DNA from 4 places in the Serratia proteamaculans genome. Region 1 is predicted to be linked to each of the others. Evidence: predicted binding sites of a transcription regulator. Region 1 holds the regulator's gene; each other region holds the start of a gene.
What was found. The regulator CRP, encoded in region 1, controls carbon source genes, mostly activating them, when cyclic AMP is high. The targets are predictions, from matches to a motif close to ATGTGANNNNNNTCACAT.
Positions count from the first base shown of each region.

Region 2: a site for CRP is predicted at 1,312-1,329, ahead of yrbN (protein YrbN). Genes of this name have one in related genera too.
Region 3: a site for CRP is predicted at 887-904, ahead of aaeR (HTH-type transcriptional activator AaeR). Genes of this name have one in related genera too.
Region 4: a site for CRP is predicted at 782-799, ahead of QOT07_RS03865 (PTS sugar transporter subunit IIB). Genes of this name have one in related genera too.

Region 1 is NZ_OX461105.1:5,010,931-5,013,133, forward strand. It holds gene QOT07_RS23370 (phosphoribulokinase) at 1-228, shown strand, start outside; gene QOT07_RS23375 (OsmC family protein) at 269-676, opposite strand; gene crp (cAMP-activated global transcriptional regulator CRP) at 1,056-1,688, shown strand; gene QOT07_RS23385 (YccS/YhfK family putative transporter) at 1,743-2,203, shown strand, end outside.
Region 2 is NZ_OX461105.1:438,112-440,314, forward strand. It holds gene pnp (polyribonucleotide nucleotidyltransferase) at 1-206, shown strand, start outside; gene nlpI (lipoprotein NlpI) at 335-1,219, shown strand; gene yrbN (protein YrbN) at 1,342-1,416, shown strand; gene QOT07_RS02010 (DEAD/DEAH family ATP-dependent RNA helicase) at 1,406-2,203, shown strand, end outside.
Region 3 is NZ_OX461105.1:4,818,495-4,820,697, reverse strand. It holds gene aaeR (HTH-type transcriptional activator AaeR) at 1-869, opposite strand, end outside; gene aaeX (p-hydroxybenzoic acid efflux pump operon protein AaeX) at 1,178-1,381, shown strand; gene aaeA (p-hydroxybenzoic acid efflux pump subunit AaeA) at 1,389-2,203, shown strand, end outside.
Region 4 is NZ_OX461105.1:853,113-855,315, forward strand. It holds gene QOT07_RS03860 (LysR family transcriptional regulator) at 1-526, shown strand, start outside; gene QOT07_RS03865 (PTS sugar transporter subunit IIB) at 1,020-1,337, shown strand; gene chbC (PTS N,N'-diacetylchitobiose transporter subunit IIC) at 1,349-2,203, shown strand, end outside.

The DNA.
Region 1 (2,203 bases):
AACCCGTTTGCCGCCAAGGCGATCCCCTCGCTGGACGAGAGCTTTGTGGTGATCCACTTCCGCGGTCTGGACCAGATCGATTTCCCTTACTTGCTGGCCATGCTGCAAGGATCTTTTATCTCGCATATCAATACGCTGGTGGTGCCGGGTGGCAAAATGGGGCTGGCGATGGAGCTGATTATGGCGCCGCTGGTGCAGCAACTGCTGGAAGGCAAAAAAATCGAGTAACTTATCAGAGCGCGGCGACAGGCCGCGCCCCCTCTATCCGTCAGGACACTGCGCGGATTTCAAAACTGTGGGTCACGCTGGCTGCCTGACTCAACATCAGCGAGACCGAGCAGTACTTCTCGGCGGAAAGGTTTACCGCCCGCTCAACAATCTTGTCACTTAAATCTTTACCGGTGACGATAAAATGCAGGTTGATATGGGTAAACAAGCGTGGCGCTTCTTCACGCCGTTCGGAGGTCAATTTCACCTCGCAGTCGCGCACATCGTTACGTCCTTTTTGCAGGATCGACACCACATCGATCGCGCTGCAGCCTCCCACCGACATCAGCACCATTTCCATCGGGCTGGGGGCTTTATCACCGGCGTTACCGTCCATCAGCACCTGATGGCCAGACGCGGATTCACCCAGAAACGTCAGCCCTTCCACCCACTTAACTCTTGCCTGCATACTGGTCACTCCGGTTAATTTCTTAAAATCAGACTACGCTTTCGCATAGAAACTGGCAACGGAACCTGATGCTAATCATGCTGAAGCGAGACAACACAAGACACCCGCCTCACTCTGTGCTACAAACAGAGCCGCAATAAATCTTTCCGGGACACTGATTTCAGGGAAACTCCCAGGGAAAGGCTCCTTTACCGGTATGTTAACAGAATGTAGCTTGCAGCTCTCCCGGCAAGTTAATATGCTAGGGCGACAGCGTATATTTATGACACGCCTCAAAACCTGCTGCCAGCCACCATTAAAAAAACGGCGACAGCACGTTTTACAGGGAACTCTGACCCCTGTGACACAAGGCAGCGATAACAACAGAGGATAACAGCGAATGGTTCTCGGCAAACCGCAAACAGACCCTACTCTCGAATGGTTCCTGTCTCATTGCCATATCCACAAATATCCATCCAAAAGTACGCTGATTCACCAAGGTGAAAAGGCCGAAACGCTTTACTACATCGTCAAAGGCTCCGTAGCGGTGCTGATTAAGGATGAAGAAGGTAAAGAGATGATCCTGTCCTACCTTAACCAGGGGGATTTCATCGGCGAGCTTGGATTATTTGAAGAAGGTCAGGAGCGTAGCGCCTGGGTTAGGGCGAAAACCGCCTGTGAAGTGGCTGAAATTTCCTATAAGAAATTCCGCCAGTTGATTCAGGTTAACCCGGACATCCTGATGCGCCTGTCAGCGCAGATGGCAAACCGTCTGCAGATCACCTCTGAGAAAGTGGGTAACCTTGCTTTCCTGGACGTGACGGGCCGCATCGCGCAAACACTGCTGAACCTGGCGAAACAGCCTGATGCCATGACCCACCCGGATGGCATGCAGATTAAAATTACCCGCCAGGAAATTGGCCAGATCGTCGGTTGTTCACGTGAAACCGTTGGTCGTATTCTGAAAATGCTGGAAGATCAAAATCTGATCTCCGCCCACGGCAAAACTATTGTCGTTTACGGCACGCGTTAATTACTGAAAAAACGGCGCGATGATTCGCGCCGTTTTTTTATGCCCTGAATCATCATGTGGCGCCGACTGATTTACCACCCGGAAGTCAATTACGCACTGCGGCAAACGCTGGTGCTTTGCCTGCCGGTACTGCTGGGCCTGCTGATTGGCCAGCTGCAATACGGCCTGCTATTTTCCCTGGTCCCCGCCTGCTGTAACATCGCCGGGCTGGACACGCCCCACAAACGCTTCTTCAAACGCCTGATCGTCGGCGGTTCCCTGTTTGCCTTCAGTAGCCTGTTGCTGCAGCAAGTTCTGCTTTGGCAGTTGCCGCTGCCGTTACTGATGCTCGGCCTGGCCCTGTTGCTCGGCGTCAGCGGTGAAATCAGCCCGTTACACGCCCGCCTGCTGCCTGCCGCACTGGTAGCCGCCATCTTCTCTCTCAGCATGGTCGGTAGAGTCCCGCTGTGGCACGCACCGCTGTTATACGTGGTCGGTACCGCCTGGTACGGCCTGTTCACCTGGTTCTGGTTCAA
Region 2 (2,203 bases), 4.6 Mb from region 1:
TCGTGGCGATCGGCGGCGGTAAAGAAGGTCTGGTACACATCTCTCAAATCGCTGACAAGCGCGTTGAGAAAGTGACCGACTATCTGCAGATGGGTCAGGAAGTACCGGTCAAGGTACTGGAAGTTGACCGTCAGGGCCGTGTGCGTCTGAGCATCAAAGAAGCGACAGCACCAGAAGCAGGTTCACCTGCGCCTGAAGCAGAATAACTGTATAGATAGATTTACAGCTCCCAGCCATGGGGTTGGGAGCTGTTCGTATCGCGCGGGTAGGATGCCTGCGTATTAGCAAACGGATGAGAGGATGTTCATCCAATGTTTGTCTTCGGGAGTGGGAAATGAAGCCTTTCTTGCGCTGGTGTTACGTTGCGACAGCACTCATGCTGGCAGGATGCAGCAACCATGATTGGCGTAAAGACGAAGTTTTGGCGATCCCGTTGCAGCCAACTCTGCAGCAGGAAGTGATCCTGGCGCGCATGGAACAAATACTTGCCAGCCGGGCACTGACGGACGATGAGCGTGCGCAGCTTTTATATGAGCGCGGTGTACTGTATGATAGCCTCGGGCTACGTGCACTGGCGCGCAATGATTTCTCGCAAGCGCTGGCGATACGTCCTGATATGCCAGAAGTTTTCAACTACCTGGGCATTTACTTAACGCAGGCAGGCAATTTTGATGCTGCCTATGAAGCGTTTGATTCTGTACTAGAGCTTGATCCAACTTACAATTACGCGCGTTTAAACCGGGGCATCGCTCTTTATTATGGCGGCCGCTTCCCGTTGGCGCAGGATGATCTGCAGGCGTTTTATCAAGACGACCCAAACGATCCCTTCCGTTCGTTGTGGCTGTATCTTGTGGAAAGAGAAATCGATCCCAAGAAGGCTGACGTAGCGCTCAAGCAGCGTTATGACAAAGCGAACCGAGGGCAATGGGGATGGAATATTGTCGAATTCTACCTGGGCAACATCAGTGAAAAAACGCTGATGGAAAGGCTCAAGGCAGATGCAACGGATAACACTTCGCTCGCTGAGCATCTCAGTGAAACTGACTTCTATTTGGGTAAACACTACCTGAGTCTGGGGGACAAGGACACCGCTTCGGCGCTGTTCAAACTGACGGTTGCTAACAACGTTCACAACTTCGTTGAGCACCGCTATGCATTGTTGGAATTGGCGCTGTTGGGCCAAGAACAAGACGACCTATCGGAATCGGACCAGCAATAGCTGACGAACAACTATCAGCCTGATATACATTGGTTTTTTGCCAAAGTTATCGCCTTAACGGGCGAGGGCTTTTTTGTTCGTTTTATAATCTAATTTGAGCCGGTTCACACTTTTCAATGAAAATGACTGAAAATTTTCTCGACGAGTTATGTAGACTGGCTGCCATTATTAATGAGGCACGTGTACATGACTACTGAGCTTGAAACCTCTTTTGCTGACCTGGGGCTGTCTGCTCCGATCATTTCTGCCCTGACCGATCTGGGCTACGAAAAACCGTCACCGATCCAGGCTGAGTGTATTCCTCACCTGTTGAACGGCCGCGATGTGCTGGGCATGGCACAGACCGGTAGCGGTAAAACTGCAGCATTCTCGCTGCCACTGTTGCACAACCTGAAAGCTGAGTTGAAATCACCTCAGATTCTGGTGCTGGCACCGACCCGCGAACTGGCGGTTCAGGTTGCTGAAGCAATGACCGATTTCGCAAAACACATGAATGGCGTTAACGTTGTGGCCCTGTACGGCGGCCAGCGTTATGACGTTCAGCTGCGCGCTCTGCGTCAGGGCCCGCAAGTTGTAGTAGGTACCCCAGGCCGTCTGCTGGACCACCTGAAGCGTGGCACTCTGAACCTCTCTAACCTGAGCGGTCTGGTGCTGGATGAAGCCGACGAAATGCTGCGCATGGGCTTTATCGAAGACGTTGAAACCATCATGGCGGAGATCCCGGCTGAACATCAGACCGCGCTCTTCTCTGCAACCATGCCGGAAGCTATCCGTCGCATTACCCGTCGCTTTATGAAAGATCCGCAGGAAGTGCGCATTCAATCCAGCGTCACTACCCGTCCGGACATCAGCCAGAGCTACTGGACTGTGCAGGGCATGCGTAAAAACGAAGCATTGGTACGTTTCCTGGAAGCTGAAGACTTTGATGCGGCGATTATCTTCGTCCGTACCAAAAACGCGACCCTGGAAGTGGCCGAAGCGCTG
Region 3 (2,203 bases), 190 kb from region 1:
TCGGTCAGGTAATCGATACACACCTGTACCTTGAGCGGCAGTTTATCTTTCTCGGTGTACACCGCGTACACCGGGCGAGGATCCGCATGATAGCTTTTGAACAGGATCTCGATCTCTCCGCGTTTGATCTCTTCGATCACCCACATCAGCGGCGCATAGGCGATACCGGCCCCGGCTTTTAGCCAGCGGATCATTGTCTGTGAATCGTTGGTGACAAAGCGCCCTTGTGGTGCGATGCGCGTGCTGATGCCTTCCGGCGCGATCAGCTCGAATTCGCTATCTGGTCGCACGCTGTATTCCAGCCAGGAAAAATTGACCATGTCGCTCGGTTTTTGTGGCGTGCCGTACTGGCTGAGATAGCTTTTGGCGGCACACACCACCATCGGCATTGAACCCAGGCGTTTGGAGAACAGGCTGGAATCCTGCAGCGCACCGGTACGGATCACTACGTCCAGCCCGTCAGCAATCAGATCCGGGGCGGGGATGCCGGTCACCAGGTTCACCGTCAGGCCAGGGTACTCTTTCAACATATCGGCGGTCATGGTCGCCAGCACGTTTTGTGCCATGGTGGAGGAACTGCCAATACGCAGCGTGCCGGTCGGTGTATTATTAAACGCATACAGCTGCTCGTGCACTTCGCTGACTTCCAGCAACATGCGGCGACAGCCCTGATAATAGATTTTTCCGGCCTCCGTCAGGCCGATGCTGCGCGTGCTGCGGTTGAGCAGCTTGACCTGCAGCTCATTCTCCAGTTTGGAGACGGTCTGGCTGATAGACGAAACGCTCATATCCAATTGGCGCGCTGCCGCAGTAAATGACCCGCATTCAACCACTTTGGCGAATACCGACATCCGTTTTAGTCTTTCCATTATTCACTCTGGCTTAAAAGTGATTTAGATCACAGATTGTTGATGAGTTGATAGTAAGCACGCTAATATAAACCGGTCGGGTGGAAAGACCTTACCAACGCGCGAGCGCGATCGGCAGCGCCATAATGGCCGATCCCTCCGGTATCCTCGCAGTCCCTATCGCGGATGTACGCTCCAGAGTTTACTCTTATTTCAGGTTCCTGACCTGCCTGGGCCGGAATTTGTGGTGCGCGTCAGCTAAAATGTAAAGAGAATGTGAATGGATATAGGTCTCAAAGCCCGGTGCAGTGAACAATAAGGAAAAATTGATGAGTTTGCTTCCGGTTATGGTCATTTTCGGACTGTCGTTTCCCCCGATATTTTTTGAGTTGCTGCTTTCGCTGGCGCTGTTTTTTTTACTGCGCCGCCTGCTGCAACCCACCGGGATTTACGATTTTGTCTGGCATCCAGCGCTGTTTAACACCGCGCTGTACTGCTGTTTGTTCTATCTGATTACCTGTCTTTTCGTTTGAGGTCGCTGTGAAAAATTTTTCAATAAAAATAACCCGAATCGCGATCACTCTGATTCTGGTCCTGCTGGGGATCGTCGCCATATTCAAAGCCTGGGTGTTCTACACAGAATCCCCCTGGACGCGTGACGCCAAGTTCACCGCCGACGTGGTGGCCATTGCCCCGGACGTCACCGGCCTGTTGACCGACGTGCCTCTGGTGGACAACCAACTGGTGAAGAAAGGGCAGGTGCTGCTGGTTATCGACCAGCCGCGCTACCAACAGGCCCTGGCAGAAGCCAGCGCCGATGTTGCCTATTACCAGACGCTGGCAGCGGAAAAGAGACGTGAAGCCGGTCGCCGTGTGCGCCTCGGTGTGCAGGCAATGTCGCAGGAAGAGATCGACCAGGCTAACAACGTGCTGCAAACCGTAGAGCATCAGTTGGCGAAGGCAGTGGCGACCCGTGAACTGGCTAAATTGGATCTGGAACGCACCACAGTGCGCGCACCGGCCGATGGCTGGATCACCAACCTGAACGTACATGCCGGTGAATATATCACCCGGGGTTCAGTCGCCGTGGCGCTGGTGAAGAAAAACAGTTTCTACATTCTGGCCTACCTGGAAGAAACCAAGCTGAATGGCCTGAACAAGGGCGATCGTGCAGAAATCACCCCGCTGGGCAGCAATCGCATCATGCACGGCACCGTCGACAGCGTGGCTGCCGCCGTCAACAACAGCAGCAGCACCGTGAACAGCAAAGGGCTGGCGTCGATCGACAGCAACCTGGAGTGGGTACGCCTGGCCCAGCGCGTGCCGGTGAAGATCCTGTTGGACGACAAAGACCA
Region 4 (2,203 bases), 4.2 Mb from region 1:
GGGCTTTGCCAATATCGTTGAACAAGGTTTTGATGCCGGTATCAGGCTCGGAAAGGATCTGCACAACGACATGCGGGCGGTGCGCGTTACCCCTGATTTGCGGCTGGCCATTGTGGCAACCCCTGAATATTTCCAACAGTACGGCAAGCCGAATCATCCTGAAGATCTGTTGAGTCATCGCTGTATCGGATGGCGAAAGATTGCCTCAGGAGAGCTCTACAAGTGGATATTCCAAAAAGGGACTCAGGCGCTTTCCGTCTCGGTGAACAGCCCGCTGATACTGGATGACGCGAGACTGATGTTGCAGGCTGCGTTAGCTCACGCAGGCATTGCGTTCGCTATCGAGGAAGAAGTGAATGAACATCTGGCAACAGGGCGGCTGGAGCGAGTGTTGGCTGACTGGTGCGCGCCGTTCCCTGGTTTTTATCTTTATTATCCGAACCGCAGAAACCATCCAGTGGCACTGACCACGGTGATCAATGTCATGCGTTATCCCAGCCAGGCGAATAATCCCGCGGAGTCATAGCACCGAGTCCAGACCTCATCCGGCAAACGCCCTCTGCTCAAAATCCCTGCCATTTTACCTCTGGTTTTCCTCTGTCGAATCGTCCCGTCTTGTTGAAGTCGGCTAATCAAGGGCGAACGATTTTTTGTTCATCTATCGAGCGATGGCTGGTCCCGCGCGTCGAATAATCCATAAATACCCTGCATGTTTATAACTTATTGTTTATAATTGTTTTTTAGTTATTTTTATCGAATTTATTCAGTAATTTAAGGTTATTTGCGACGTCGATCACACTATTTTTTTATGTGAAATGTGAAGAGGGTCAATCAGGCAGGTCAAGCAGAGACGGTTCTCTATGCTGATGGCTTACCGATCCGCTGCAATGCCTCCGTATACTGTCTGCAACCAGGGCAAAGTGACGGAAATTTTCATAAGGAATGTGCGTGAGGCAATGGCTATTGCATCTGGCAAACAAATGACACGGGGCTTTTTTGATTATCTTGAGGGATTGGGTATGGAAAAGAAAAAAATCTATCTGTTTTGTTCTGCCGGTATGTCGACTTCCCTGCTGGTTTCCAAAATGAAAGCGCAAGCCGAGAAGTACGAAGTGCCGGTAATCATTGCCGCTTATCCGGAGGCGCTGGCAGCAGAAAAGGGCGCTGAGGCAGATTTGATCCTGCTGGGGCCGCAGATTGCCTACACGCTGGCTGAAGTACAGAAGCAGTTGCCTAATAAGCCCGTCGAAGTGATCGACTCTGCTTTATACGGCAAGCTCGATGGTCTTGGGGTATTGAAGGCCGCAGTCGCCACTATAAAAAAAGCTAACCAATAAAGGGGTCTGCCGTGAATACGTTAATTGCCTCGTTGGAAAAGGTCATACTGCCTTTTGCTGTGAAAATTGGTAAACAGCCCCATGTTAATGCCATCAAAAACGGGTTCATTCGATTAATGCCGCTGACGTTGACCGGGGCGATGTTCGTGCTGATCAACAACGTGTTCCTCAGCTTCGGTGAAGGCTCGTTCTTCTTTTCAATGGGGGTGCGGCTGGATGCGTCCACCATTGAGACGCTGAATGGCCTGAAGGCCATCGGTGGCAGCGTTTATAACGGCACCCTGGGGATTATGTCCCTGATGACGCCCTTCTTTATCAGCATGGCTTTAGCCGAAGAGCGCAAGGTCGACCCACTGGCCGCGGCTCTGCTGGCGGTTGCCGCCTTTATGACGGTGACCCCGTTCAGCGTCGGTGAGGCCTATGCCGTTGGCGCTAACTGGCTGGGTGGTGCCAACATTATTTCAGGCATGGTGATCGGCCTGGTGGTGGCAGAGATGTTTACCTTTGTGGTGCGCCGCAACTGGGTGATCAGCCTGCCGGACAGCGTACCTTCTTCAGTGTCACGTTCGTTCTCGGCCCTGATCCCCGGCTTTCTTATCCTGTCGATCATGGGCGTACTGGCCTATTGCCTGACGCTGTGGGGAACCAACTTCCACCAAATCATTATGGACAGCATCTCGGCACCGCTGGCGAAAATGGGCAGCGTAGTGGGCTGGGTGTATGTGATGTTCTCCTCACTGCTGTGGTTCTTTGGGGTGCATGGTTCGATGGCTCTGGCCGCGCTGGACAGCGGCATTATGACGCCATTCGCGCTGGAGAACGTAGAGCTGTACAACAAGTATGGTTCCGTCGAAGCGGCAGTGGCT